2 linked regions of the Bdellovibrio bacteriovorus genome follow. Each later gene encodes a partner of the first gene's protein in a complex. Links are inferred from orthologs where the notes say so. Each region holds a gene or a part of one and is shown on either strand. Other genes may lie near its edges. The genes, in order: trxA and trxB.

Evidence for each region.
Region 2: the proteins of trxA (region 1) and trxB are in contact, whole or in part, in a crystal structure (PDB 1F6M), measured with the Escherichia coli proteins. The link is inferred for Bdellovibrio bacteriovorus from one-to-one orthologs.

Annotation. Positions count from the first base shown.
Region 1 is NZ_LUKD01000001.1:23,421-38,670, forward strand. Bases 6,593-9,322 are described here. They hold trxA (thioredoxin), read right to left. Parts: upstream 8,256-9,322; coding sequence 7,929-8,255; downstream 6,593-7,928. Other genes in these bases: AZI87_RS00120 (iron-containing redox enzyme family protein), read left to right, coding at 6,593-6,973; AZI87_RS00125 (hypothetical protein), read right to left, coding at 7,049-7,720; AZI87_RS00135 (hypothetical protein), read right to left, coding at 8,328-9,322. Also shown: rod shape-determining protein MreC, read left to right, coding at 1-395; AZI87_RS00090 (hypothetical protein), read left to right, coding at 392-928; mrdA (penicillin-binding protein 2), read left to right, coding at 925-2,916; rod shape-determining protein RodA, read left to right, coding at 2,919-4,043; AZI87_RS00110 (lytic transglycosylase domain-containing protein), read left to right, coding at 4,725-5,444; AZI87_RS00115 (hypothetical protein), read left to right, coding at 5,622-6,296; more of AZI87_RS00120, read left to right, coding at 6,329-6,592; more of AZI87_RS00135, read right to left, coding at 9,323-9,374; LPS export ABC transporter permease LptF, read left to right, coding at 9,503-10,606; AZI87_RS00145 (DNA-processing protein DprA), read right to left, coding at 10,779-11,726; AZI87_RS00150 (LysM peptidoglycan-binding domain-containing protein), read right to left, coding at 11,769-13,391; AZI87_RS00155 (tetratricopeptide repeat protein), read right to left, coding at 13,421-13,948; AZI87_RS00160 (ComEC/Rec2 family competence protein), read left to right, coding at 14,264-15,166; AZI87_RS00165 (hydrolase), read left to right, coding at 15,163-15,250. UniProt on the Escherichia coli protein: Participates in various redox reactions through the reversible oxidation of its active center dithiol to a disulfide and catalyzes dithiol-disulfide exchange reactions.
Region 2 is NZ_LUKD01000001.1:1,800,734-1,816,102, reverse strand. Bases 8,088-10,936 are described here. They hold trxB (thioredoxin-disulfide reductase), read right to left. Parts: upstream 10,060-10,936; coding sequence 9,115-10,059; downstream 8,088-9,114. Other genes in these bases: AZI87_RS08700 (hypothetical protein), read right to left, coding at 10,505-10,813; AZI87_RS08705 (2Fe-2S iron-sulfur cluster-binding protein), read left to right, coding at 10,166-10,453; AZI87_RS08715 (response regulator), read right to left, coding at 8,610-9,107; AZI87_RS08720 (hypothetical protein), read right to left, coding at 8,088-8,484. In the rest of the region: AZI87_RS08760 (O-methyltransferase), read right to left, coding at 1-307; AZI87_RS08755 (OmpA family protein), read left to right, coding at 423-953; AZI87_RS08750 (HAD family hydrolase), read left to right, coding at 978-1,640; AZI87_RS08745 (ABC transporter ATP-binding protein), read left to right, coding at 1,740-2,729; AZI87_RS08740 (ABC transporter ATP-binding protein), read left to right, coding at 2,732-3,700; AZI87_RS08735 (PilZ domain-containing protein), read left to right, coding at 3,756-4,598; AZI87_RS08730 (hypothetical protein), read left to right, coding at 4,961-6,031; AZI87_RS08725 (S8 family serine peptidase), read right to left, coding at 6,054-7,760; more of AZI87_RS08720, read right to left, coding at 7,747-8,087; AZI87_RS08695 (hypothetical protein), read left to right, coding at 10,945-12,018; tRNA (guanine(46)-N(7))-methyltransferase TrmB, read right to left, coding at 12,019-12,717; AZI87_RS08685 (cation diffusion facilitator family transporter), read right to left, coding at 12,695-13,729; AZI87_RS08680 (GGDEF domain-containing response regulator), read right to left, coding at 13,769-14,767; leuS (leucine--tRNA ligase), read left to right, coding at 14,993-15,369.

The sequences.
Region 1 (15,250 bases):
TGGTTGTTACCGGTGGCTTGGATAATATCTTTCCAAAAGGCTTCCCTGTCGCGGTGGTAGAGTCCGTTGAAAAGAAAACTTTCAGCGTCAGCTTGAAAGTTGATCTTCGCCCGGTCGTCGATCCTTATAAAGTTGAAGAAGTGTTTGTTGTTCTTTCCGCCGCTGCCGAAGACTTCGGAGACAAATATGCTCCCCAAGCAGCCACAGAAGGTGACACAGTCGAAGGCGCAAACGGAGCAGCAACGGCGGCTCCAGTTGCTACCCCCGCTGCAAGCCCTGCGGCGACTGCCAAACCAACTGCGACAGCAACACCGGCTGTAAAACCGGTAGCGAAACCTTCGCCAGTGGCAACTCCAGCGCAAACTCCTAAAAAGCCTGAGGAGAAACCACAGTGAAGATCCGCTGGAATGCTATTCTGAATTTTCTCGTATTATTTGCGGTCTTAATTTTGGTAGCAGGCTTACAGACAACTTTTTGGTTCGAACTTTTTGGGAATGTTCCTTCTCCCCTCCTTTGGTTGAACCTTATTGTGTATGTGATCCTTTATCGTAAACCGTTCCCGGCCATTCTCACCGTATACGCGATGGGCTTCATTTTGCTGTCGTTCACGGCAATGCCTTTAAAGATGATGTGGATTAGTTTATTAATCCTCTTCACTTTGGTCTATGCGATCAAAACACGCGTCTTTTGGAGTGGCTCTGGATATTATACAATCATGTGCGGATTCTCAGCCGTCGCCTATCACCTGATTTATTTCTTCTCTTCGATGGTGTTAGAAAAAAATCCTGCGAGCTTTGAGATTGTTGATCGCTTAGTACAGATTGTTCTTACTCCATCATTTGCCTTCCCGATGTACTGGATCTTAGCAAAAATCGACAAGATCACTCAGGATGAACTGATGCACGAGCCTGGGGGATTGGAGTTATGAGTACTTACGTAAGTAATCCGGATGAGGCAAAAGAGTACCACAGCCGGTATAAAATCTTTTACATCGCTATTGCGTTTGCTCTGACTATTTTCTCGATCCGCTTGTGGTATCTGCAAGTGATCTCGGGAAATGAGCTGCGTGAGTTCTCGGAAAAAAATCGTATCAAGCAAAACAAGATCACCGCTCCCCGCGGATTGATGTTGGACCGTGATGGAAAAGTTCTGGTGGAAAACCTGCCGGGCTTTGAAGCGATTCTTTCTCCTCAATATATTGAGAACTTGGAAGAGCTTTCAAAAACTGTAGGACCCGTGCTAGGCATGGAGCCAGACAAAGTCGTTTTGAAAGTGACAAAGAGCCGTCGTCAAAACGGACCGTTTGCACAGATTCGTCTGAAAGAAAACTTAAGCCGCGAAGAAGTCTTCCGTCTTAAACGCATGCGTTTGGATACACCGGGACTTGAGATCCGTGAATCCATCGTGCGCTACTACCCTCTTAAAGATAATGGCGCACAACTTTTCGGTTACGTCGGCGAGATCTCTAAACGTCAGCTTCCCGTTCTGAACGAGCTTTACAAAGGCACGCTGCTCTTTGAACAAGGTGATATCATCGGTAAGAGTGGTTTGGAAGAGACCCTGGAAAAAGACATTCGCGGTGCGGATGGTGTCAGCTTTATTCAAGTCGATGCCCACGGACGCGAAACTGTCACCCAGACTCCAAATATTTACGGTGAACAAATCAAAGACTTGATTCCGGTTCACGGTAACAACGCTGTTCTGACTATTGACCGCGACATCCAAGAGGCCGCTTTCAAATCCTTCATGGCACTAAATCGTATTGGCGCCGTGGTCGCGATGAAAACAAACGGCGAGATCTTAGCATGGGTCAGCACTCCTTCTTTTGATCCGAATGAGTTTTCTACGGGTATTTCGGCGCAGACATGGTCCCGCTTGATCAATGATCCGTTTAAGCCACTTCGCAATAAAGTTATTCAAGATCATAACTCTCCCGGTTCAACATTTAAACCGTTAGTGGCGGTGCCGGCACTTCAAGAAAAAGTGATAACGCCGACAACGATCGTCAGTGCGCCTGGTGTGTTCTACTTTGGACGCCGTCCTTACCATGACCACTTAAAAGGCGGTCACGGTAACATCACGGTTTATGAAGCTTTGGAAAGATCTTCAAACGTGTTCTTCTATAAGATGGGTATCGCGCTGGGTGTAGATAAGATGTATGACTACATCAGCCTTCTGGGTATCGGTCAAAAAACCGGCATCGAACTTTCTCGTGAAGTGTCAGGAACGATGCCGAACTCGGCTTGGAAAAAAGCCACTGTCGGTGAAGAATGGCAACCAGGTGAAAACTTAAGTACTGCGATCGGGCAAGGTTTCGTCAACGTAACACCTTTATCGATGGCGATTGCTTACAACTCAATCGGCACTGAAGGAAAAGTTGTTAAGCCATTCTTGGTTCGTAAGATCATCGATCAGGATGGAAAAGTTTTGCGCGAAAACTTCCCGCAAGTGGTGCGCGATCTTCAACAAACTCAACCCAACGGCGTGCATATTTCTCCAGAGACTTTCAAAGTCGTCAAAGAAGGTATGCGTCGCGTGGCCAACGGTGATCGCGGTACGGCGAAACACTGGAAAGTTCCTGGCGTGCAGATGGCTGGTAAAACCGGCACCGCGCAGGTCATGGGCTTTTCTGCAGATCAAATTTATGCAAAGTGTGAAAGCCGTCCTATTCACATGCGCCACCACGGTTGGTTCGTGGCGTTTGCTCCGGCAGACAATCCCGAAATCACGATTGCCGCTTTAGCAGAACATTCGTGTCACGGCAGTACGGGAGCCGCTCCCATCGTCCGCGATATCGTGCAAGCCTACTTTGAGAAATATCATCCTGAGGTGATTGAAGCCGCGCTGAAAGCCAAAGGGCAAAAACGCGCTACAGCTCCTACAGGCCCTATCCCTGAACCTGCAGAAGGAGAATAAGGGTGTTTACGTCGTTACACGTTGAAGAGCGAACACTCTTCAAAAAATTAGATATCAACTTAATCATCGTCATCTTGGCGTTGAATGTGATCGGTCTTATCAATCTGTACAGCGCCACTCACGGCCCGACAACGGTCGACGTGGCTTCGCTGTTCATTTCTCAGATCATGTGGTTGGCCGTTGGTTGGACAGTATTCTTGGTGGTGACTTTATTAGATTATTCCGTCGTCAGCAGGATCGCCCTGATCGTCTACGTTCTTAATCTGGGAGCTATCCTGTACGTAACCTTCTTCGGTAAAGTGGCTTTGGGAGCCCAACGTTGGATTGATCTTGGATTCTTCCGTTATCAACCTTCAGAAACAATGAAGTTAGCACTGATCATGTTGATGGCCAAAATCCTAGCAACCAGAAACACTCACGGCCCCGGTATGGGACTGAAAGAGTTGATCGGACCTTTAGTAGCTCTTTTAATCCCATTCGGTCTGGTTGTAGAACAACCTGACTTAGGAACCGCGATGATGCTAGCCGCAATCGGCGGGTCGATGCTGATCTTTGCAAAAATCAGAAAGAGCATCTTAGCAACAATCATCGTTCTAGGAATCATCGCCCTTCCTATTGCATGGAAGTTCGTCCTGCACGACTATCAAAAAAATCGTATCTTCACTTTCCTTTCTCCAGCTAGCGACCCCAGAGGAACGGGATACAACAGCATCCAATCCAAAATCGCCGTAGGCTCTGGCCGCTTCTTCGGAAAAGGCTTCATGAAAGGAACTCAGTCCCAACTAGAATTCCTTCCAGAACGCCACACCGATTTCATTTACTCAGTACTTAGCGAAGAACACGGCTTTGTAGGAAGTATCGCCGTCATCGGCCTGTTCGCGTTCCTCTTCATCACAGGAATCAGAATAGCCACCAACGCCCGCGACAAATTCGGAGCCCTCTTAACCGTCGGCGTCCTGTGCTACATCTTCTGGCACATGTTCGTAAACATAGGAATGGTCATAGGCCTCCTCCCCATCGTAGGCGTCCCCTTACCACTCCTCAGCTACGGAGGCTCCTCCATGCTAACCACCATGGCCGGCCTAGGAATAGTCAGCAGCGTAGCCTACCGAAGATATCTATTCTAAAAAAGAAAACAAAAAAGCCCTTCAACAGAAGGGCTTTTTTTATTTCCAAAACGAACCGCGCTGAACGACAAAAAATATCTTTCGTTTTCATCTCAACATCTTCGTTAGACTTTCAACATCGACCACCCTAGCTTTTATTTTCCTAATTCCAAGAACACTAAATTCGTTCGAGCTTCAAATCCTCAACCAAAAAAACGCTGATCGACTAGTCATATAAAGCGATCTCAAAACGAACAACCTTCAAGACAGTTCGAAGCAACGAAATCCGCATCAGCACAGCTTTCCCTTTGTGGGAGGGCTTTATGGATCTCGTCCGAAGCGAGGCCTTCGGCGGCGCAGGATGCGCGAACCGCGCGAATGCGCGGCGCCGATTGAGCCACGACGGCGTGCCTCGCGAAGAGACGATAGCCATAAAGCCCTCCCACAAAGGGAAAGCCGTCGCCCGAAGCGATTCCGGCCCCACAAAGAACCGTCTCACCAAGAACGCCTCGAAAAGAGAATTCGTCCTAGAACGACTAACCAATGATCAGACACCGTCAACACATTGGTTGACACCCCTCCAAGCCAGCTCAAACCAATCAACTTTAATAGGCGCTTCATTCTAAGAATCCAAGAAAAACAAAAGCTTACACCGACGGCATGACCCTTGAACTTACCTACTTACATCAGGAGGTAGCGGTTATGAAAACGAAACATCTCAATACAGGAAAAGTGATAGCAGCCGCAACGCTCACGTTGGTTCTTTTTAATAACTTCGATTTCGTTCAATGGCCTGCCGTGAACAAGATCGGTATCGAAAGCGTGAATGAAGCTTCTCGCATCTCGCACGCTAAAGAACTATTAGGTTCAGACTATAAAGGTAGCGGTGCCCAAAAAGTAGAAGGCACTGCGACTTTGAATGAAATGATTTACGATAAAGTGCAAAGCTCTTTAGCTCCTCGCTGGAAAGGCCAAGCACGCAATATCTCTCGCACTGTTATTACTGAAGCAGCGAAACACAATTTAGATCCTGTGTTTGTTCTTGCAGTGATCAAAACAGAAAGTAAATTCAATCCATTGGCTTTGGGTCGCTTCGGTGAAATTGGTTTGATGCAAATTAAACCTGACACAGCAGAATGGATCGCGAAAAAATTCAAACTTCCTTGGAATGGTAAGAAGACTTTGGAAAACCCTTCTGCCAATATCCGCATCGGTCTTGCTTACATGAGCTACCTTCGCGGCAAGTTTGACAAAAAAGCCGTGAAATACGTTAGCGCGTATAACATGGGACCATTGAATGTGCGCCGCCTTCTTGCCAAAAACATGAAGCCTGCGGAATACAACTCTCGCGTGATGAAAAACTACGGCGAAATTTACGCGAAACTTTCTAACAGCACAAACATGGTTGTCGCGTCTAACTAATGTTCTAGCTTAGGAGAGAGAAGCACTTTTCTCTCCTAAGCCTTTCTGCAAATTTCCACTTTTTATACGCACCAATAAAGTACGGAAACATTAAATTTAAGTACGTATCAAATTCACTCTTCAAAGAAAATTGATTCCTCCCGAAAAGCTTCTATCTGAACATTTTGGGGGAATTTCATGAAGTATCAGTACTATCTGTTCAACCCACGTATACTCACTGACGAAACAGCGAAACTCACCAATCAGGTATATGAAACTTGGAAACAAGTTTACGACGGAATCTTTGAGTCTTTGCATACGGACGACTTCTATCGCAACGAAGTCATCACCTGCCTAAAGGATGTGGAGACTGACGAAGTCTTAGCCTTCCACATGTACAGCGTTTTTGACGACCGCGCGAGCTCTCACCTAGAGCATCGCTATATGGAACCCTTCACGCCTGAGCTGGTTAAAAAGTTTCAAGCCGAAGGGGCCCATACCTATATGTCGCTTGAATATTTAGGGGTGAATACTTCTTACCAGTTAAGCAAGCCCGGCTTTAAGGTCGCCGATATTATTAGCGCCCTCAGCATGAAGGCCTTTGAGGCGTCCCCGTGGGATGGCCTGCTTGCCGTCGCTCGTATGGATTATAAGATTCATGAAAAAGCCCAACGCTTTGGCATGCGCCCGATGGGCGAAATCATGCGCGGAAAATATCCGTGTCAATTATTGTTCTTAAAGAAAACAGAAACCAAAGAACTCTCCGACCCGTTTTTAGCCAAAATGGTGAACGAACTTTGGAATGCAAAAATCAACCACACTGATCTCATCAGTGATCAGCCTGTTAAAAAACGCCATTTAAAAATTGCTTAGTCATTTTTCAACTTAAACCAAATGAGGGACGTATGGAGAAAAAAAAATTAGCTACGATCATGGATCGCGAAATCAAAGCCTTGGGTGACAAAATCATGGATTGCCCTTGGGACAATCCGGACTTTTATAAAAACTGGCTGGCGCAGACTTATTATCTGATTCGCCACACGACAAAGTTTTTGGCTCTTTCAGCGGCTCGCCTGCCCGTGGATGATCGCGATCACCACTATGCCATGCTTCACCATATCCAAGAGGAACTGAATCACGATTTCATGCCTTTAAAAGATTTAGAAAACATGGGCGGTAAGCTGGAGCAATATCCCGAGCTGCCAGAGACCGAGATGATCCGTCAATTGCAGTATTACTGGATCGAGTTTGAAAATCCACTTTCACTCTGTGGATACGCTTTCTTGCTTGAAGGCGCAGCGAAGTTCCACGGGCCTAAGCTTTTAGAAGTGCTTGAAAAACACTACGGAAAAAAAGCGACGGTGCACTTAAGAGTGCATGCGGTTGTCGATCAGGATCACTATGAAGAGGGTCAAAAATTCTTGGAACTTTTAAGTGAAAAAGATTGCGACTATATAGCCAAGAATATGCTGCAATCGGCGGTCCTTTATTCCCGTATGGTCGAAAGAATGGCAGAACAATGTAAAACAAAGGCACGCAAAGCCGCATAAACAGAACACGAATTCAAAAATAGAAAAGGCACCCCTTGGGTGCCTTTTCTATTTTAAGAATCAACAATTTAAGAACTAGTTGTGAACTGGTTCTGCGGTCTCAATCACCAACAAACCTTCAACACGTTTGTTGCGCTTCAAAGGACTGATCAATTTCACTTGTTGCATGAATGATTGTCCGTCTTCTTTCACTTCTTTTAGAAGATGCGGCTCGATATCAGGAACATGGCTGTCAGGGATTTCACCTGTAGCTACCTTCACGCCCAGATCGAAAATCTTCATTGTCATCGCAGCATTGCGCTCATAAAGATTCCACCACTCGACAGAGTACAGCTCTTCCAAAGTGTAAGAGCAGCATTCAAAGAATTTGAAATTGCGGTAAAGCTGTTTGTTATCTACAGAATAGATTTCGACAAGATTTTCATCCGTCATGTGATTGAAGACATCCGCACGAGGAATGAAATCAAGTTTGCGGAAGGCTCTCCATACGAAACTTGAGTTGTCTTTTAACTTATAACCTTCTGCAATTTGTTCTTCACAAAGCTCTTTGAAGAAAGTGATGCTAGTAACGATCTCTTGCATTTTTTCGTAAGAACATGCTTGAAAATGAGGCAAACCTTCAACGTAAGGTTTTCTGTAAACACCCTCCGTAGCAAACATCATACAGATTTTTTGAGATGCAGCTTTGAACTTCTCAACGAGTAAGGCCACATCTTGCTGGCGAACTTCAACAACTTCAATAGACATTTCTAACCCCTGCATACACTCACCTTATGTGAGTAGTTCAAAGATAGCCAGCAATTTGCCTTTTGTCCAATCAGACGGCTCAGCAAGTTAAATCTTACTGAGTTGCAACGATTGCGGACACCAGGGAAAAATTAACGGGGTTTTGACATAAAAAAACCCCGCTTTTTTACAAGCAGGGTTTTTGTTTACTTCGCTCTGTCGAGGGAAATTATACGTTCTTGTTCAAGAAATCCAAGATCGCATCTTTCGGGTGGTTACCAACAAGTTGACCCACTTCGCTGCCACCTTTGAATAGCAACATTGCTGGAATTCCGCGGATACCATATTTACCTGGAGTTCCTGGGTTCTCATCAACATTCACCTTTACGATCTTCACTTTTTGACCCAACTCTTGAGCGACTTCTTCAAGCTTAGGAGCTAGCGCGCGACAAGGTCCGCACCACTCAGCCCAGAAATCCACTAGGACGGGAGTTGAAGAGTTAAGTACTTCTGTTTCAAATGAACTGTCAGTGACAGGTTTCGTAAATGTGCCCATGAATGGCCTCCGTAATATTCTCTTACTAATTTGAACATCAAAAGGTCTATCGTCAAGGTATGCGCGGAGCAATTACTTTTTAAACAGCGCTTTGGCGAACTCTTGGCGTAACTTATCGAGATCGCTGAGGTTTTGACCATCCCAATGAGCGGCAAGCTCTCTTTGGCGTCGACGCGCCTCAACTCGGGTCACGGTGCTTTTCGGAGAGACCTTCACATCTGCGACGATATTGCTGTATTTAGAGACACGGTCCTTAAGACCTTCTTCCGCCTTTTCAAGATCGGCCTTGGCCTTCGCCTGAATTTCCGGGGCCACATCCGAAGAGCCCGTTACAGCAAGACTCTCGTCTTCGGCCGCCGTATTATCAAGAACATCCACGCGCTCCACTTCAGGAGCACCGCCACCTAAAAGTTCGCGCTCCAAAGCCTTCAAATCAACATCCGGGAACGCCGACTCTTCACTGTTCGTCGATGCTTTTTCCGACGTGGCTTCAGACATGCGATCGCCAAACTTAAAAGAGAATTTTTTCGTCTCTTCTTCAGGGTTTAGCGTGAACTGTTGAGATTCTTCGTGAATTCTTTCTGACTGCAAAGAAGCATCGCCAGTGCCTTCTTCAGCACCCTCGGGAACGACACCTTTAACGTAAATAGCTTCGTTTTCAGTTCCGGCCTTACCACCGACAATGCTGTTACCGCCCGCCTTCTGCGGACTTTCCACATGCATGGCTTTATTCAAGCGCTCTAAAAGAACCGCTTCATCATGTCCTAAGATTTTTCCAATCACTTGAACAAGTCTTAAAGGAGCTACAGGGGCTTCAAGAATCATATCTACGCGAATGCGGATCAACTCTTGTGGATTGGGTTTGAAGTTTGCGGGAAAAATAAGCACAGACTTTCCCTGCCAGCGCGTCATCTCTTTCAAACGTTTGCCAACGCCCAACGAACTGACTTTACCACCCTTCCCATTACCAACAACAAGATCCGGATTGAATGCGAGCATCTGTTCTGCGATGGAATACTCGCTGGAAAGACCAATGACATCGAAGCCCACTTTTTTCAAAGTCGCCTCAACAGACATAAGATCTGCGTAATCCTCGTACACCAAAAGAATCTTGTTCATACATCTATTGTCGGATATGCAATGGATCGGGTCAATATCGCAGAGACAAACTGTCTGTACTAGACGATGGACGCGATGACTCCTTTAATTCGGCGGACTACAATGGGACTTCACAACGGAGACTGCTTTTGAGTATCTTTCACGGGAAAAAAGCTGCGCAGTACATTTTTTTTGAAATGCTTCCCAGCTTCATTTTGGGACTGATGGTCTTTATTTCGATCATCCTCATGTTTCAGGTTTTGCGCCTGACCGAATTTGCTCTGGTCCACGGCGTGACTCTTAAAACCATCGCCGAGATTATCGGTTATGTTGTCATTTCTCTTTTGCCAGTGCTCTTTCCGATGGCCTTGCTCTTTTCCGTTCTTTTAACCTACGGAAGATTGAGTCAAGACTCAGAAATCGTCGCGATGAAGGCGTCGGGACTTCCGATGGGCACACTGCTGTTGCCAGCAGTTGTGTTATCGCTTTTTGTCGGCGCGATTTCAGCTCAGATGTCCTTCAACATCGCACCTTGGGGAAATCGCCAGTTTGAAGTTTTGTACTCACGCCTGGCAAACACCAAAGCCGGCGCTGTGATCAAAGAAGGAACTTTCTCTGAAGGTTTTTTTGATATGGTCGTCTATGCAAATGAAGTGAACTCGGACAAAGGCCTACTTAAGAACGTGTTTATTTACGATGAAAAAACCGGCGACGTGCCTTTGACGATCATCTCTAAAGAAGGTGAAATCATTCCCGATAAAGAGCGCCCCGGCCACGATATACTTCTGCGCCTTAAAGACGGAGAAATCCACCGTCAGGCCAAAACTCACACGAAGATCAGCTTTGATACATACGATGTCAGATTCTCTGAACCTGTGAACATTGAAGAGAAAAAAAAATCTCCCCAGTCTTTAACTTTGAACGAAGTGCGCAGCCGCCTCAAAGAAGATCTTAAAGACGAGGAACTGGAGCGCACCTTACGCACGGAATATCACAAACGCTTGGCGATCACTTTTTTATGTGTGGTCTTTGCGATGATTGGCGTGGGGCTAGGAACGACCACAAACCGTCGTGCCGCGAAGGCTGGCGGTATGATCCTATGTATTGGCCTTATCATTCTGTATTGGACGTTGTACGTCGCTGCTGAAGGTATGGCGCGCTCAGGAAGCTTGCCTGTGCCTGTAGCGATCTGGGCTCCGAATTTTATTTTTGCTCTTTTAGGTATGGAATCTTTAAGAAGGAATTGGAACTAAGACTGCGGTCGAAAATTAGAGCGATGCAGTAGCATCCATACTACCACGGTCATCCTTGACCACATCGCCCCTCCCTTAAATCAAATGGTAGGGGCATTCCCTCGACCTTGCAAAAGATTTTTTTAGATCATTTCATTTTTTTCTGAACAATTTTGGCAACTTAGATAACACACTACCGGTAGTGGTGAGCGATTTCAGAGTCTCCTATTGGTGCCGCCAGCGACTTTGAATTTTCCATTTCTACGCCAAAGTGCATGGATAAATCGTGAGCATCGCGGACCAACAATGCACCGTCCACTAACAATTCTAAGCTCCCTGTAAAGTGTGGATCTAAAGGGTGCCCCGGCACCACCCATACCGGACGTCCCAGCTGCAAAGACTGCTGTGCCGTAATCAGTGTTCCACTGCGCTTTTTGGCCTCAACCAACAAAGTCGCGCGACCCAATGCCGCGATCAAACGATTCCGATGATGGAAAAGATGCTTATGCATTTTCTGTTCGTAGGCGTACTCGCTGATGAAACAACCTCCGCGATTTAAAATCGGCGCAACCCACTCCTGTAAGTTCGCAGGATACAGATTTCCCAAGCCAGATGGCAAAACTACAACGGTTGTCGTGTCTTTGCGCAAAGCTGTCGAGTGAGATTTTTGATCGATACCGCGCGCACCTCCACTAATCACGCACGGCTTTTCTTTATCACAGAACGGAGCAAATTCTTTTTCCATCCACTGCATTGATTCAAATGTCGGCTCGCGACTGCCGACGACGGCTAGCGTGCGTTCGTTGAGCCATGCAGGTGACCCTAGAAAACTTAACGTCAAAGGAGGCTCCTCCATCCAATAGCACGAAGAAGGATAAAGCGCTTCGCCATAGCAAACCATCTGCACCCCTTGAAGTTTTAGCTTCACGGTTTCTTCGCAGTGATTTTTAAAAAGCGTGTGATTCTTTTGTAAGGCCGTAAAAAGATCCGGCGATAGGATTTTTAATTCATCCATCAATGTTTCTGCATCCAGACGGCCCGTGCCCCCGAGTGTACGATACAAATGCAAAAGAGAATCTTTTTGAAGAGTGTATAATGGATGAGACTTAATAATTTGCGATAAAGAATAAAGATCGTTCATAAGCAAAAAGCCCCTGCAATTCGCAGAGGCTTTTAAGCTTCATTATAATTCAAGGTCTAAGTCGTCGCTTCCGGATTCCGGTGAGCTTTCAGGAGTCGCAGTCGGTGCATCTTCAAAATCTTTTTCGAAATCTTGATCCACCGCAGGTTCCGTCTGACTAGGAGCTGCGACAGGCTCCGTATAGTTCGTCGCATGCGACGTTGCACTTCCCACATAGTCGCCTAGCAAAATATCTTCAGAAGCTTTCGTGATATAGGCCGTCGCAAAGTTTCCAGAGACTTTCACAATTTTTGCTGTGCCAATCATACGGTCATTCGTCAAAGCATTATTCTTTCTATTACGAACACGCTCATCCGCGAAGATGGCTAAAGTTTGACCTTCTTGCAATCCTTGATTTGTTCCCGCATCTAGGAACACCAATGAGTTCGAACCAAATAGTTTTCTTTTTGCTTCAAAGTGTCCACCCATGATTTTAGCGCCCACTCCCGAACTCACTGCTCCTGGAGAAGGATCAATTACAGGCAGCTTTCCTGGCGTTAAAACCGCACCCACTTGAACGGGCTGCAGAGATCTTTTAACAATCGCGCGATAGATGTTTTTTTGATCATTCACACGCTCTAAAATTTCAATCTCGCCTTGGATTTCAACCATATGACCCATGCGACCTTTTTGCGCAGGATCTGGCACCGTTCCGACGTTTCTTTGCGCCACGTATTCTTTAGAGCCACCGCCATTTTCAAGCTGCACGAAAACATACTGGTGCTCACCGGCTGTTTTCATATCGAGCTCTGCTGCAGTCACTACACCTGCTCCATACGCCGGAGTATCTTGGATGTAATATTCTAGATTTTCTAAAGCTGTCGGGAACTGAGTTTTCGGCAGCTCTACTTGCAGTTGCACTTTAGCTGCTCCCAATGCCCCCATGCGGTACTGAGGCAAACTTGGTGGCAACGATTTTAAAAGGGGCGTTTTTTTGCGAGCCCGTGGAATTGTTCCCCCAACGGCAGCATTTCCCGCAGCGGCGGCCTCTTCGTTGCCATTACTTGCTTTTTGGTCAATGACTGCAGTTTCACCGACATCCAAAGTCGGCGCATCATCCATGCTGCCCGGGAAGAATTGCACACTCATCCCTGGATCAATTTCATGCGGATTTAAAATCTGTCCTTTATTCAAAGACCAAATTTTTGGCCAGAATAAAGGATCCCCGAAGAAAGTTGTGGAGATACCGGAAAGTGTATCTCCTTTTTGAACTTGGTAAGTTTCTGATTCACGAGCACCTACGGCTTTTTCCCACGCTTCGACAGAAGTTGGCTGCTCGTTGTAGGTTTTGTAAATGCGGTGAAATTCGGCTTCGCGAGAATAATCCGGTTCACTTGTTCCAAAAGTTGTTGGAGCAGCATCTGGCGTCGTCGGTGGCAAATCTGTAGCGGCTGGCGTAGAAATGTCTTCAGCAGGAATATCCGGCGCAGGAGTTTCCGCAGATTGTCCAGACTCATCAATTTCTTTGAACTCAGGAACTGTCGGTTCCACTGTTTCTTGAGGTTGCTGAGGTTCTAACACATCCAAAGGATCTGACTCCCAAGTGGTATCAGGAGGTGTGTCTTGCGCCTGCGCAACAAGTGCACAAAAAATCATTGCTAAAAGAACCGAGAACTTTTTTTTCATCACTTATGCGTCCTTGCGAAGTGAATTTCTTATTTCGTCATTCTGATTTCAGCGTCAGCACGGAAGGATTCCGGGCTGCCAGGATATTTTGTGCGCACTTCTTTCAAAGTCATGAGCGCATATTCCGGCAAGTTCATGCGTTTGTACGTCATGGCTTTTGCGAATTTTGCCGCCGCCACTTTGTTGCTGCGAGGATATTCTTTTTCAATACGAGCAAAGTATTTTACGGCTTCTGCGAAGTTGTTGTGATCCACGGCCATGCGACCGGCAAGAAAAAGTGCGTTGTCCGCGTAAGAACTTTGCGGAAATCTTGAAAGCAAGCTTTGCAGACGACTCTTAAATGCAATTTCATCGTCATTCTGATAAGCGCTTACCATTTCAGCATAGAGTGTGATGTCATTTTCTTTAGAAATGTCTTTTCCTGTCAGCTCCACCAGCAAAGACTCTTGCTGAAGTTCTTTCGCTGAAAGCTTTTGGGAAGATGCTCCAGGCTTCGCTAATACTGTCAAAGGAAGGGTCGCAAGGACCGTTGCTGCTAATAGTCTAAGTTGCTTCATCTCTCGACACCTCGTGATCTTTCTCCAGTATGACACGCATTGAGAAGTGCAAACAAGCAGGAGTTATCCACATAAAATGTTGAGTTATTGTAATGCTAGACCTTGGACCTGTTCATTTTCAAGGGTTTCAGCGAAATGCACACTCCTTAGGCATGGTATAAGCATTTGAAAACACTCAATAAAGTGCGATTACAGCGGCGTAATTAAGCTTGCAAATTTCAGATCTTAAAATCCGACCTCAGGAGACGCGCGGACCCAATGACAGAACATTTTAGAAATTAGGTGCGTCATTAAATTTGCTAACTAGTTGTAACCATGATTGTTCTTCTTCTTCTTGCTTTGAGCTTAAGCACACCACTTCCCAGCACTTTGCTAACGAACACATCAATATTCAGTGAAGAAATTCAGAGAAAATGTTCACAGACTCTCCCAAAAGATTCGCAACACTTCAATGCACTGAACTCTCTTGTTTGTGGCGAAAAAATCACAGACAAAGATTTGCGCGAAAATTTGCGTAAGACATCGCTCATTCATATCTTTGTGGTCTCGGGTTCTCACCTGCTTTTACTTGATGAACTCTTAAGCATTTTGCGAATTCCATTCTGTGTAAGATTTTTCTTTATGAGTTTTTACTCCATCGTCGTTGGCTGGCAAGCTCCGGCCGTGCGTGCGCTTTTAGGCATGTGCAGTCGGCGTCTTCTTCATCGCTCTCGCATCTTTCTTCCTAAAGACCTGTGCGTGCTCGTAGCGGGGTTTCTGGCGCTGATGCTATTCCCCGCTTGGTGGAACTCATTGTCTTTCCTAATGAGCTGGTGCGCCGCTTTGGCGCTGACGGCTCCTGATGTGCTGCGCATTAGGAATTCTTGGGCGCGCGGATTTTTAACACAGTTTTCGATTTTCTTTTTTATGAGTGCGCCACTCTGGGGAATCGGAAGTCTGCATCCTTTAAGCATTCTTTATAATTTATTTTTAGCGCCTGTCGTCTCCTACATTCTTCTGCCTCTGAGTTTTCTGGTTTCGGTGTTTTCGTCTTTGGTATTTCTGTTTGATTTTTTTATGGATCACTTCCATCACATTCTTTTTGTGCTATCAGAGCCGATTGAGTTCGCAGCTCGCCAGACCCCAGATATTCGTCTTCTTTGGTGCTGGATTTTATTTTGGCATGTCGCCTTTCATTTTCTGCGTCTGCATCTTTGGCAGGGAAAGGATCTAACATGAAGGGCTTCATCTTCTTTTTAATTTTAGGAAGTGCCAGTCTTACCCAAGATTTTCCCGCGCGATCGTATTTCATTGTTTGGAATG
Region 2 (15,369 bases), 1.8 Mb from region 1 along the record:
CAAAAACATCCGCAGATTTTTCGCCATGCTTGGGATCTTTTTCTAGGGTCCAAAGCTCGCCTCCGTCAGGCAAGGCTTCAAAAATATACTGCGCGGATAGACCTGTTAGGGTCCCAATCTCGACGAACTTTTTTGTGCCGTGAAGACGCACCAAAGTTTTTACAAGCTGTGCTTCAGCAGGAGAAATACTAATGCGCGCCAAGCCCAGTTCTTCGGCATACTGACGCGATAATTTTTTATTCTCATTCTCTTCAAACAGAAGGGAATTCATGTAGTTTTCTTTGCTAGTTAACACCGTCTCACGCATGCGGGGATCTTCTCACAGATTTCCGATGAAGTTAACAGGAAGTTAATTTGCGGGCGTTTCTTTATCTCGAAATAATAGGTTTTTGCAGACGAAAGTTCCAAGCAAGGAGGAATATATGACACGTTTAAAAGTTAACTCCCTCGCAGTTTTGGCAGTATGGACCCTGAGCGCCTGCGCCACTAAAGAAGAACCTCCAAGAGAATACTATCGCCCGGCGACCAACTCGCAGTCCGCAAATGCTCCGAAGTCTTCAGCAGCTGCCTTGGGTAAAACCGGTGATGAAAATCTAAGTCGCAGTACAAAGTTCACGGCACTTTCACAAAACATTCGTTTTGAACCAAAGAGCGCCACACTTTCTGCTTCCAATCGTCGCGCCTTGGACGGCATTGCCGATGAAATGAAAAAATCTTTGAACACTTTTGAAACCGTTCGCGTAACCGGCTTTTCTGATGCTGTCGGTGACAGCAGTGAAAATCAGGATATCTCTGAACAAAGAGCGCTGGCCGTTCAGGATTACTTAGTAAAAAAAGGAATCCCTGAAGAAAAAATCGAAGCCATTGGTATGGGCGCCGTACAATCGGACATGATGGGTAGCGAATCCCAACAAGCGCGCGATCGTCGCGTGGATTTTGAGATTGTGGAATAAAATGAAAAACGGCAAGATGTGGGCATGAACCCACTTCTTGCTTTCGACCTTGATGGTACTTTGATTGATTCTGCTCCCGATATCGTGGTTGCCGTAAATCGCACTTTGAAAAACCACGGCAAAATCATGCTTTCTGATGAAGTCATTATTTCTCACATCGGTGAAGGTCTTAAAAAGCTGATCGCAGATCTTTTTCTTGAAGACAATTTAGAGCCTTCACAAATCGTGGAACTCGAAATGGAATTTTTACGCATCTATGAAGAGGAGATGTTTAATAGAACCACTATCTTTCCGGGCGTAGAAAATTTTCTTTCTTCTTATCAAGGCCCCGTGGCCATCATCACAAACAAGAACGAAAAACCCGCGAAGGCTATTCTGAGCCACCTTGGCTTAGACCGCTATCCTTGGGTGAATGTGTTTGGAGCCGATACTTTGGAAGAACGCAAACCGAGCCCTCTCCCCCTTCAGACCATGATGAAGCTTGCGAGCCGAACTCCCCAAGACACTTTTATGATTGGCGATGGCATCCCCGATGTTCTTTCGGCTTTGCGCGCGGGCGTTCCCTCCATCGCGATTGGATTTGGGTACACCTCAATTTCTCTCTTGGAAAAATATGAGCCGATGGGAGTTTTGGGGCATTATCAGGACCTTCATTCCCTCCTCGAAAAGCTCTCTGTCAGAGCATGACGCATATTCGCTAGAAAAAAGGACCAGAGGGCCTTTGTAGGCTTGCGTCGGAGCCCCCAGGCCTATATAAGATGAAACCTTAAATGGGGGTCATCTCCGGTGAGTGATATTCTTTTAGAGGTTCAAAATCTTAAGACGCGCTTTAAAACCGACGATGGTTCTTTTTTCGCCGTTGACGATGTCAGCTTTCATGTGAAAAAGGGCCAAACTCTTGGAATCGTTGGGGAATCTGGCTGCGGCAAATCTGTTACATCTCTTTCAATCATGCGCTTGATTCAAAAGCCAGGTCAGATTGAATCCGGAAAAATTATGTTCAAAGGCAAGAACCTTTTGGACGTGACCGACTCTAAAATGCGCGAGATTCGTGGTAACGAAATCGCGATGATTTTCCAAGAGCCTATGACTTCTTTGAACCCGGTCTACACAATCGGTGATCAAATCGAAGAAGCCATTCTTCTGCACCAAAAAGATCTGAACAAACAGCAAGCTCGTGAGCGCGCGATCGACATGCTTCGCATCGTGGGTATCCCAGCTCCTGAAAAACGTTTCCATGAATTTCCGCACCAGCTTTCGGGCGGTATGAGACAACGTGTGATGATCGCGATGGCGATCAGCTGCAACCCCGAACTTTTGATTGCCGACGAACCAACGACAGCATTGGACGTAACGATCCAAGCTCAGATCTTGGATCTTATGCGCAAACTTCAAAAAGACTTTAACGCCGGCATGATTCTTATCACGCATGACTTGGGTGTTGTTGCAGAGATGTGCCAAGAAGTTGCCGTGATGTACGCGGGTCGCGTGGTTGAGTTCGGAACAGTGGAAGATATTTTCTATCGTCCAAAACATCCTTACACAAAAGGTCTTTTGGATTCCATCCCGCACTTTGAAACGGGTCACAAACTTGAACACTTGAAAACTATCAAAGGCATGGTTCCTAGCTTGTACAATCTTCCTAAGGGTTGTCGTTTTGCGGATCGTTGTCCTTACGCTCAGGCCGATTGCCGCGAGTCTTATCCGTCACTTGAAAACCTTCGCGGTATTCATAAAGTGGCTTGCTACCACCCTTTGACTGAAGAGGTAAAATAAGAATGAGCACTCCTCTTTTGAAAGTTGAAAATGTCACTAAAAGCTTTCCGATCTATGGCGGACTTTTCAGCCGTGAAGTGGCTTCGGTAAAAGCGGTTCAAGGTATTTCCTTTGAACTTAAAAAAGGCGAAACGCTAGGCCTGGTGGGTGAATCCGGTTGCGGTAAATCTACTTTGGGTCGTTGCTTGATTCGTCTTCATGACACGACTTCTGGAAAAATTTCTTACAACGGTAAAGATATCACGCACATTCAAGGTGAAGAGTTGCGTGACATGCGTAAAAAAATGCAAATCATCTTCCAAGACCCGTTTGCTTCTTTGAATCCGCGCATGACGATCGGTTCGATCCTTGAGGAGCCGTTGATCATTCACAACCTTTATGGCTCGGTGAAAGATCGTCAGGACCGTATTCACGAATTGATCGACCTTGTGGGTCTTCGTCGTGAGCATTTGAACCGTTACCCGCATGAATTCTCGGGCGGTCAACGTCAGCGTGTGGGTATTGCCCGTGCTTTGGCGGTGAACCCTGAATTGATCGTGTGTGACGAGCCGGTTTCAGCCTTGGACGTTTCGATCCAAGCACAAGTGATCAATCTTTTGATGGAGCTTCAACAAAAGCTCGGTCTTACATACATCTTTATTGCGCATGACTTGAAGGTGGTTGAACACGTTTCAACACGTGTGGCTGTTATGTACTTGGGAAAAATCGTTGAAATGGCAGAGGCTGAAGAGCTTTACCGCAATCCGAAACATCCCTATACGAAAGCCCTGATGTCAGCAATCCCAGTTCCAGATCCTCGCCGTCGTGACGAGCGTATCATTTTGACTGGGGACGTGCCGTCGCCAATCAGCCCTCCTACAGGCTGTCATTTCCACCCTCGCTGCCCTATGGCTATCGAGGATTGCAAGACCATAGTCCCGCCTTTGGAGCTAAAATCTCCGGATCATATCGCGGCCTGCATTCGCGTATAAAGAAGTTACCTATTTTTTCCGATAAACTCCCTAGGTTGCGTAACCTGGGGAGTCTATGAAAACGCAAGGCAAAGTTTGGATCATCTACGACGCTGAAACTAAGAAACAGACAAAACCGATGTCTGTTGTTCAAGCGCAGGTCACTTTGCTGTCTTTAGACTCTACATCACATCATAAATACTTTCTTTGGACACCCGGTTGGGAAGAATGGATCAGCGTTAAGGAGTTCTTAACGTCGGATCAAAAATACTTCGTCATGGCGCAACCTCCTCGTCCGGCAGAACCTGCTTTCACATCACCTGGCTCTGTTCCTGATGACACTTTAACGGCTACTCACAACGCTCCGCCGACACAATCTTCGTCTGACAGCCCTTACACACAAGTGGTTGTAGGAGAAGCGCCCTTGAAGCAACAAGAGTTCGGTGGCTATCATCATCAAGACTTCAATGGTGATGAGTTAGATCTGAAAAAGATCGCGAAAATTAAACCTGAATCCACAAAGAAAAAAGCGGATCCAGCACCAGCTCCAAAAGCAGAACCAAGTGGAGCCGATCGTCGTCGCGATCCTCGTCATAACTTTAAAATCGAAGTCGTTCTGGTTTCTAAGATTCGTTCATTCCGCACTTACTCAAAGAATATTTCTTTAAGCGGTACGATGTTGGAAGATGAGATCCCGCGAGACTTTTTGAATAAACCCTTCGATCTTATTATCGTAAATCCATTTGAACCCGATCCATCAAAAGCCCGTCTGCTTTTCCGCGCAAAAATCGTCGGAGACATGACAGACCCACGCCGCTTGATGTTCATCGAACAAGACGTCGCCATGACCTTGCGTCTGGACGCTCTTCTTAAAGCCTACGTCATCTACCAAGACCAAGTCCGCCGAAGCGCCGGCTAAAAGGTGCCTGCTTCTTTTTTGGGTCTACGGCGCATCAATTGCTGCGCCGTAGACCCAAAAAGTAAGCAGGCACTTTCAAAAAAAATGGGTAGAAGATTTCTCTTCTACCCATTTAGGAAAATATTTGCAGATTGTCGAAACGTGCAAAGGTGGCTGCAAAGTTATTTATATAATTCAAAATACTCATCGGCTTCTCTTCACAATTATGAACGAGACCTCGGCATAGTTTTTCCTTGAATAAAAATTCGGTTACATGAACATCTCGCAATGAAACATTTTTGGTCTAGAAAGCGAGTGTTTTAGTCAAGGCTCCTTAACATCGCGCCGATATTTTTTAGGTAGGACGTAAAGGAGACAACAATATGAGTACAGTGAAGTACTTGGTTCTCTTAGTAGTGACTCTGATGTTAGCAACGGCTTGCGAGCAACAGGTTGAAGATGATGGTTCGAGCGAAAACGATCAAGCCACAAATCCAACACGCTTTCTTTATATTGCTAGCGGAAGTTGTTATGCCGGGGGACCTACGCCGACATCCCCTTCGCGCACGATCTCCCGTGTGAATCTAGCGACCGGAAATATCCATGACATCATCGTTGACTACAACGCGGCTTCGCCGGGCGATGCGCCTATCACCGTTATCAATCACGATGACAACACCGTTCTTTCTTTGGTCGAGAACACCAGTGGGCGTCGTGTGGATCGAGTGACGAAGTCTTCAAATGGAAATCAATATCAGACCTATTTTACGAACTCGACGGCTCTGAATGCGGTGATGAGAAGTATGATTGTTGCCTCTGATGGGGCTCTTCTCATCAGCAAATCAAGCTCGATTGAAAAGTTCGCAGCGAAAAGTCGCGTGGGGACCGCGGCCTATGTGAACGCACCGGGTGGAGCTTGTGCGACAACGACAACCTTGATTTCAAGTGTGGCCGTGACTCCGACGTATGGACACATCCTTTATACCCATGCCGCCGCTGCTCCTAATAACAAGTTAAACGCGATAAAAAGCACGGGCTATGTTTCAGCGGCAGATTGTTTAGCAAGCACATCGATCACTCCGACAACGGCTTTGCCGACAGCCATGGTTTACATTCCTTCGTCGAATGATGTTTTGATCGCAACGGGAAGTACGACTGCGGCTTCGAATATGATAATTTCCTATCCCATAACCGAAACCGCCTCGACCGTCACGATTGGATCGCCGACTGTCGCCTACAACAACACCAGTGTGATTTACGGCCCTTCAGCGATGACCTATGATGCTGAAACAGGTTTTGTATATGTAGCGAATGGATCCACATCTTTAGCGAACGTGATTGAAAAATTCACTTATGATTCAACGACGAAGACTCTGACTCGCGTTGGGACCGTGCCCTTCACCGGGACAAGTCTGCAAACGAATTGTATAAGTTCGATGTTTGTAGGGAATTAAAAAAGGCACCGGAAGGTGCCTTCTATCTACCACCCGTGAAATTGATTTTCCATTGAGTTAACGTTCCTGTGTTACCGCTTTTACCGTCAACTACTTTCAAGGTCCACGCGCCTTGACTACTCTCTTGATAGAATGCATTTGTCAGAAAAACGGCACTGGATTCGGTAAAGTTGGCTAGGCCTGACAAGGAATTTCGCATATTCACAAGAATGCTCTTTTTACCAGAAGGAGATATCAATTCCAAAGCCAGTTCCGAGACGTCGGGATGTGTGACCGACACTTTAATTTGAACGGATTCGATTTTGATGACGTCATTTACAACTATAAGACTGCTTGTACCTGCGGCATTATTGTCGGGTATACTCGCAGAAATACTTCCCGAAGTATGAGCCCAATCAGTTTCGGTATAGGTTCCCAGCTGAGAAACGTATTGCTTCGCCATTTTCACTGCAGCGTCGACATCCACTTTTCCAAAGCCGTACCAATTGTGAAATTTAAAACCCGCACCATTCACAATCCATGGCTGCTCCCAAGCATACCCCGTAGGCGTAACTTCCAAAGGATGTGATATTACACCCGAAGTAACGTAGTTCACCGGAACGGCTGTCTTTGCGAGAATATATTTTATATCACGCCATGAAAGATTTGGGTTAGCTTCCATTAACAAAGCGACAACACCAGCAAGAATTGGTGCCGCGGAGGACGTTCCATTAAAAGTAGCTGTATAGTTACAGGCCGAATTCCCGTTCGCGCCACGCTCAAAAGCAACCTTACTATTGATGTTTGAAACCGAAAATCCCTTCGAACACCCCATACGATCAGTCGTTATCATTGCTGGAGAATCGTCCCCGAATTCCCCACCAAAAGAGGAGATCCAAATGTTTGAACCCGGAGATGAATAGCTTGCGGCGTACCCTTGAGCATTTAAGGCTGCTACGATCAAAGTGTACGGCGTACTGTTGTCAGAGTCGAAGCCTGAGTTGCCTACACAATATTCCTCTTCGGAGCCACGACACAAAATAAAGAACGAGTTCCCTGCAGCTTTAACATAAACCGAACCTCTACCTGAGCGTCCGTTCATTACCTTAAATTTCATTTGAGCTAGAAAAGACGATAAAGGAACGTGAAGTATATTTTGGTCAAAACCCCAACTCATATTATAAATATCGAAATCCCCGGCAGCCTGCGCAATAGTTTTATCATCATCTTGATCTTGCCCATACGCGATGTAATTAGCAGACGCAATTGAGGCCTGATATGCCACTCCTTTGGTTCCTACTCCATTGGAAGCAGTGGCTGCGATCAAACCAGCAACCGACGTACCATGATTATCTTCAGCATGCTTTGGAGACGCGGTCGCTGAGACCCACGGATAAGCACCTGTGAAGTCAAGAGACACGCCGCTAAGGAAATTTTTTTTCAAATCTTCGTGCGTATCTTCAACTCCATCATCAGAGACAAGAATTTTAATTCCTTTTCCCGAATATCCGCTTTGCCAAGTTTGAAGAAGATTAAGATCATTCCCAGGCTCGCCAGACTTTGATGAAAAAACTTTTTGAGCAGTGTTATTGATATGCCATGCAAGCTCCAAAAGAGGATCGGCGCCTGTTTTATCTGGCTCGGCAGCAGAAAAGGTACTCTCTGCACAATTCGTAAAAAAGAGCGCGGTGACGGAACCTGCCAATATAAGCGATATAAGAATGCGTGTTTTATGGCTAATTCTTTTCATATCGTTTTCTTAAAATTTCCATTTCGACACTCTCAATACCGGGGTCACTATTCAAAACGTCTTGTAGTTCTTTTAAATCGAATGGTTCCGTTGGCGAGGTCACAAAGTATGTTCGTATATCTGGAAAGCCGCTTAGGATTTTTAACCCCAAGTTTTGAGTTAAGAGATCTGTAGAAATTCCGCTTTTTAAAACTACAGAGAATCGTCCCGTGACTATCCCCGGAATTCCTAGCCGCGGATCATAGACGACCACAGGGTTTGCAGCCACAAATGCATTTGGATCTGCGCCCTCATCTTTCACGAGATAATAAGCAGATGTGTCTCCTACAATCTCTTGAGGAGGTTCTCCGGCAACTTTGGGAATTGCTCTAACATTTTTCCAAATTTTCCAGTCCGTTTCTTCAAATATGCGTGAATCAACAAATTCCGCATTCTGAAGATTCAACTTAACTTTTCCACTCTCGGATTTCGGAAGTCTTAACTTGCGCGGCACCATCTGCGCTGGCTCTTGGTTCGAAGCAATTTCAGTGGTTTGAGTTTTCTCAGCAGATTCCACTGCCACGGTGGCAGTAGAAGTGGACTCATTGTCCTTTGTTGATGATGAGATGGAAGAAGCATCAGTGTTTGCAGTCATTACTGACGAAGAAGCCCCTTTATTCCAAAAATAAAGAGCCGCTCCCCCTAATACGATCAATAAAATGACTATGGATAACCGACGTGCCATGAGCTTCCTATTTTAGCTTGTTTACTAACAGGATGCTCATTATTTTCCGCTAGGACTATTGAGAAATTGTGGAGCTGGCCTTAGGGTCTCGGACTGAGACAGTACCTTCGTCTAAGGCCCTTGAACTACTCGTTCAATTTAAGAAGTGTCTGAACAGTTTTCTTAAGCTTTTCGACGTCGAAAGGCTTTTTGATATAGTCATCAGCGCCGATTTCGAAAGCTTTTTTCATGTCGTCTTCGGTGGCTTTGCCAGAAACGAAAACCAACGGAATCTTTTTAAGATCACGGTGGTCTTTCAGAAGCTGAGCCAGTTCAAAACCGTTCACCCACGGAAGACCTACATCCATCAGAATCAAATCAACCGGATGGTCATCCAAGGCCGTAGAAAGTTCCGTGGCGTCAGCGGCAAGCTTTGTCACATAACCTTCAGTTTCTAGAATTCTCTTCATCGCCAAACGCATGGTCTCGTCATCTTCGATGACCAAGATCACTTTGGGATCAAGTTTCTTCTTCGCCTCACGAAATTGATCTAAAGAGACAACGTCTTGGCTTGCGATGCGCGCCTTCGTCATCTTCTCGATTTTATCGACTAAATCCTTCGTGTTGATTCTTTTATCCTTCATACATTCCTTAGTGAGAACCTTGAGCTTCTAACCATCTTTCAGCATCAATAGCTGCCATACAGCCTGTACCGGCTGCCGTGATGGCTTGGCGGTATACGTGATCTTGCACGTCTCCGGCCGCAAAGACACCTGGAATATTAGTATAGGTCGTGTTTGGCTGTGTAATCAAATACCCTGTCTCATTCATATCCAACATACCTTTGAAAAGGTCTGTATTTGGCTTATGGCCAATGGCTAGGAATAGACCCGTAATACCAAGATCTTTCACCTCACCCGTGTTGACGTCTCTGATCTTAGCGCTTGTCATGCTTTTGCCATCGCCCATAACTTCGGTGACTTCCGTGTTCCAAAGAACTTCGATCTTTGGATTTTTCATCACACGTTCAGCCATGATTTTGGAAGCGCGGAAATGATCGCGTCTATGGATCACATAAACTTTAGAAGCAAAACGAGTTAGGAAAGTGGCCTCTTCCATCGCTGTGTCACCACCACCGACAACACCAATTTCTTGGTTGCGGAAGAAAGCCCCGTCACAAGTTGCACACGCGGATACCCCACGGTTTGAATACTGTCTTTCTGAAGGAAGACCCAAGTACTTCGCACTGGCGCCTGTTGAAATGATGATTGATTTTGCTAAATGAAGTTTGTCACCAATCCAAACTTTGAATGGACGTTGCGAGAAATCCACTTTCGTCACGTTGCGAGTGATAAAGCGAGTTCCAAATCTTTCGGCTTGTTTTCTCATCACTGTGATAAGATCAGGTCCCGTGATTCCATGCTCAAAGCCAGGGAAGTTTTCCACTTCTGTTGTCGTCATCAATTGACCACCGGCTTCTTCGCCCTCGATCATCAATGGTTCTAAATTCGCGCGAGATGTGTAAACAGCCGCTGTCAAACCTGCAGGGCCTGAGCCGATAATAATCACGTTTTCAACTTTAGTATCTTGAGTCATAGAAACCTCACAAAATAGGGACCAATTTACGCCCCTAGGCTACCACAAACAGGCTTGTTTTCATTACTTCTTTGCACGTTTTGGACTGCGTCAGCTACAATGAGCCATGCCTTTGATTTCGTTTAAAAAAAATCGTCCCGCTTTCGAGGTTCCTTCGGGGGCAAACCTGATGAAATCTCTTCTTGAAGCCGGCCTCCCCGTCGCTTCAAGTTGCGATGGTGATGGTGTTTGCGCCAAGTGCAAGATCACCATTGTGGAAGGCAAAGAGAATTTGACCCCGGAAAACGAAACCGAGGCCTTCTTAAGGGAGTCTAAAGATCTGCCAAAAGATGTTCGCATTAGCTGCCAAACTCAAGTGATTGGCGACGTCACCGTCGATGCAACGTACTGGTAAAAACAGATTTATTTGGGGTGCAGAAGCGGCTCTCGATAAAGGTAACGAAACTTATAGACCTTTTCCTTCAAATGGAATTCCAGGAGAAGTCGCTTCTTCTTCAGGTCGATCCCATCCAATTGGTGTAGCGACTTGGGCCGCACACGGGCCCTTACCAAGCTGGATATAAGACAATCCTTTCTTTCCCCCATGAGGTCGTTCGGAATTACACAAGGACACATTCCCTCGAAGGACTGTCATTGATTCACTTGGGGCGATGAATTGCGCAGAATCACGTTCGGGAGGAATCGCAGCGAAAACGGTGTCAACTACGGCCGTTAACACAAGTGCCGAAAGGATCAGCCCTAGTAGGAGCTTCATATCTACCTCCGTCGTTATAAAATATTATAAACGGATTTTTGCCCAACATGATCAAACTGCTGTTTGACGCAGGACCTTGAGTTACAAATTGAACAACTGACACGTCTTCTTGGCCGCGATAGCCTATTTATATGAACGGACGTATTCATATTTATCGCGTATTTGATATCGGAAAAGACGTGAACCTTGAAGGTGTGCAACGCCACTTCGAGATGTCGTCGTCTGCCCAACGTTTCCGTTTAAACCGCTCATCCAAAGCGATGATCATCAATCAGCCTCCTCTTTCACTGGTGATTGAAAACTCAAAGTACAGTGCTTTAGGTCACCCACTGGATTTAGAAGTGACAGCCAAGATTTGGCATTTCGGTGCAGTCTCTTTAACGATGTCCTTCATTCTTCCTAAAGGACTGACTTGGGAGCGCCTAATTGCATTGGGTAACTTCCTAGAAAATGATTCAAACCTTCATGACTTAGCGAAAAAACGTGTAGAGCAGATCGTTACAGGATTAGGTCGTCCGGTTTCCACGGTGAACTGGGAAACTTATGAAGACTACGCGTGCTATTTCTTTCAAAGCCTTGAAGGCTGCGAAAAAAACGCGATGGAAGTCTTTAATCGTTACGATGTCTTTCGTTTGATTCTGTCCGAAAATAACGAAACTCTGTCTGAACAAATTAAAAAGACGATTTTGGACAGCACATTTCAATACAGCCAAGATGATCTGGCGGTTATCGACTGGAATTCGGCTTTAATTATTGAACCTTCTGGATCGACGGACATCATTGACGTCATCGAGTTCTCTCTTTGTCAGTTGCTGGAAATGCGCTATTACGACGATCTTTTGGATGAAAGACTGACTTACTTGTATTCTTCTTTAGAGAAAAAACGTTTCAGTATTTTTCAGAATCACTATTCGCGTTTATCAAGAGAAGCAGCCCAAATTTATCTCGACATCTCAGACACCGTTGAAAGCGTTGAGAACACCATGAAAGTGGTCGGGGATTTCTATTTGGCAAAGATCTTCCGCGCCGCCTCGCAAAGACTGCGCTTTAAGGACTGGAAAGACAGTGTCGACCAAAAACTTTCAAACCTGGCGCAAGTGTCCCGGCTGTTCGTGGGTGAGGCTAACGAAAAACGGAACCAACTTTTAGAGATCATCATCATTGTGCTGATCGCGATCGAAGTGGTTCCGCTATTCTTTAAGTAATTAAACTTTTTGCAGGCGCACGAAATTAATTTTAATACCTTCACGCAAGAAGATCTTTTCGAATGCAGTTTCGAAATTTTGGTCTTTCATTTCAGAATTATGCAAATCCTGAGTTTCAAAAATAATCTTGTAAGAAGACTGACGGATTTCATCCATCGCCCACAAGAAATAAACCAAAGAGTCTGTTTTGAAATTGATGAAGGAACCCGGCTTCTGCAAGCGATACAGAATATCCAAGTTTTGCTTACAAACAAAACGATTCTTGGGTTTCTTAGGCGAAGTCCAAGGATCTGGAAAGTGGATGTAAACATTGTCAATCTCACCTTCAGTGAAAAGCTCTTCGATATTGAAGGCGTGATAGCGAGCGATCGCCGCGTTTTTGCAGCCATCGGTCACCGCGCGACGAATAGTTTGGATCAAAGGCTTATACTTAAGCTCTAATCCCACCAGCAGACGTTGTGAGTGAGTCTTCGCATGATGAGCGAAGTAAGTTCCGTTCCCCGTTCCGACTTCCACGTCCATTGGCAAAGCCGCATCGGCTTTAAAAACATCCGAACGCCATTTGCCTTTATTCAGAGGAGCACGAAGCTCGTCAAAGGCAACGTGAGCATACTCACCGTTCAACGCCAAGGTATAGGCGTTTTGGTTTGGTAAATCTTTAGTGATATTGATTCGTCTACGTGGAACCGGGATTGTCATAGGCCCCTTGATTAGTCGGACGAGGGCCGTCGGTCAAGCTTTTCACTGTGAACGGACGCAAACTCTCATAGGGCTGCTGTCGAATAGGGCACGTCAAGACATCGCAAGCGCGGCAGTAGGATTTTTTACATGGGTCTAAGTGAAAAGCGAGCTCTCCATCAAACTTATAAGCCGCCACCACACAAGATTCATAGCGATGAATCAGATCATGTGCTTTCACGATATCCCAATATTCAGGAATGACCATGTGAGCATCAACGTGATGAAAACGTCCCGAACGAATGATGCGTAAATGATGAATATCAATCACGCCGGGCTCGCGACATTTCGCCAAAACATCTGTGAGATCCTCTAAGATTTCCTCATCCTGCTCGTCCATCAAAATACCTAGGGATTCACGTACAATTTTGTATCCGGAATATGCCAGCTGCAATCCGACCAAGATAGCGACAACAGGATCTATCCACTGAAGATCCGTCAGCAGAACCAAACCCAGCCCCACCATCACGCCTGCAGTCGTAAGCACATCCGAAATGACATGAGCACCACTGGCTTTAAGAGCGTCAGAATGATGAGTTTTACCGATGTGTTTTAAATAAAGCCCAAGACCCAAATTTAACAAAGCTGCAACCGCGACCACTAACAAACCGATCTCGAGTTGTTGAGTCGGCTCGTGATAGATCAGGGCCTTGATACTCTCGTAAATAATCATCAAGGCCGCAAAGAAGATCAGACCACCTTCAAAGGCCGAACTAAAAGACTCTGCTTTACCATGTCCATAAGGATGTTCATGATCGGCAGGTTGAGCGGCAAAACGAACGACATACAAAGCTACTAAAGAGGCCACGACGTTCACAATACTTTCAAGAGCATCGGATAAAACGGCGGTCGAGCCGGTAATACGATAAGCGCCCATCTTTAAGGCAAATATCAAAAAACTTGCGATGGCGGAAATCCATGCGGCTCGATTTCTAATTTTATTTGCTGAGTCTGAAAGAATGTCTGACGCCATATAGAGGGTTTTCGTTGATCCCTCTTAGTTCGTCAATGACTAACCTGCTGCTTTTCGGCGTTTTTGCGCGGCAGACTTGAGTTCCACCACAGGAGCCTGTTCTGGCTTGTAATAACAAACCATATTGCGACCGCCACGTTTCGCATCATAAAGCGCATGGTCGGCACGGCGAACCAGCTCGCGGGCACTGATATTTTCACCAGGGATGGTGATGGCAAAACCCACAGAAGCCGTTAATTTGATTGAGTCCTCTCCATTACGGAAAGTCGTCTTCTGAATGTTCTCACGCAAACGTTCACAGAAGTACATAGCGCCTTCGTGATTGGTTTCCGTCAAAACAACCAGGAATTCGTCTCCACCGTAACGAGCCGGGATGTCGATATTGCGAGTGTTGGCGCGAATGATTTTACCCACTTCGGAAAGAACGTAACTTCCGAACAAGTGATCGTGTCCATCATTCACAGTTTTGAAATAATCCATATCCATCATGACAACACAGACGTCACGGTGGAAACGGCGACCACGCTCCATCTCGAAATCCAAACGCTGATAAAGCGAACGCATATTGTACAGACCCGTTAAGTCGTCGGTATCAACAAGCTCTTTCAGTTTTTCGTTGGCGTAAAGAAGTTGCTCATGCAAGTCACGAATACGCAATTGCGTACGGATGCGAGCTAATAATTCAAGAGGAACAAAAGGTTTTACAATGTAATCGTCGGCACCTGAATCCAGGGCTTCAATAATCGCTTCAGTGCTGGAATTTTCAGAAACGAACACACAAGAAACGTGATTCAGTCTTTCACGTATGGTTTTTAGAACTCTTAAGCCCGCCATGGACGGAGCCATCCAGTCCAGGATGACAACCTGAGGAATCCAAGTCTCGATAAGGTTGTGCGCTTCTTTTTCAGTGGTGACACCACGAGCGTCATAGCCTTCCCATCTCAGAGGTTCTAAAAGAATCTCTAAGCTGTCTTTATCGTCGTCGATTACTAGAATGCGGCGACTTTTAGGTTGTTTGGAGCTGTTTTCAAAACTCATCTACATACCAGTGTAACGTCTGCCTCACTCATCGGTTAATTTCGAGATTTGATTAAGGAAAATTCTGATCCATCGACGAGGTCTGGGCTGGACCTAAATCTTGGGCCAGATTGCGGAACGGCGTTTTGCAAAACAGACTTGTTTGCGACTGCATATACGTTGAATTTGAGGGTGTTTTTGTATAGGACTAAACGGAGTACTTAAACGTTTGTAAGGATGTCCGTTATGAGTTTGAACTTCTCTGAAATTGAATCGAAATGGCAAAAAAAATGGGCCGAGCAAAAAGCGTTTCAAGCTGAGTCAAATAGCAAGAAACCTAAATACTATGCTCTGGACATGTTCCCCTACCCATCAGGCTCGGGATTGCACATCGGTCATATGGCTTCTTACACCCCCGGTGATATCGTTTCACGCTACAAACGTGTGAACGGTTTTAACGTTCTTCATCCCATGGGCTACGATGCCTTCGGATTACCGGCAGAGCAGTATGCCATCCAAACTGGAATCCATCCGGCCATCACAACTCAAAAAGCGATTGAAAGCTTCCGCAACACACTTCAGTCTTACGGATTTAGCTTTGATTGGAGCCGCGAGATCTCCAC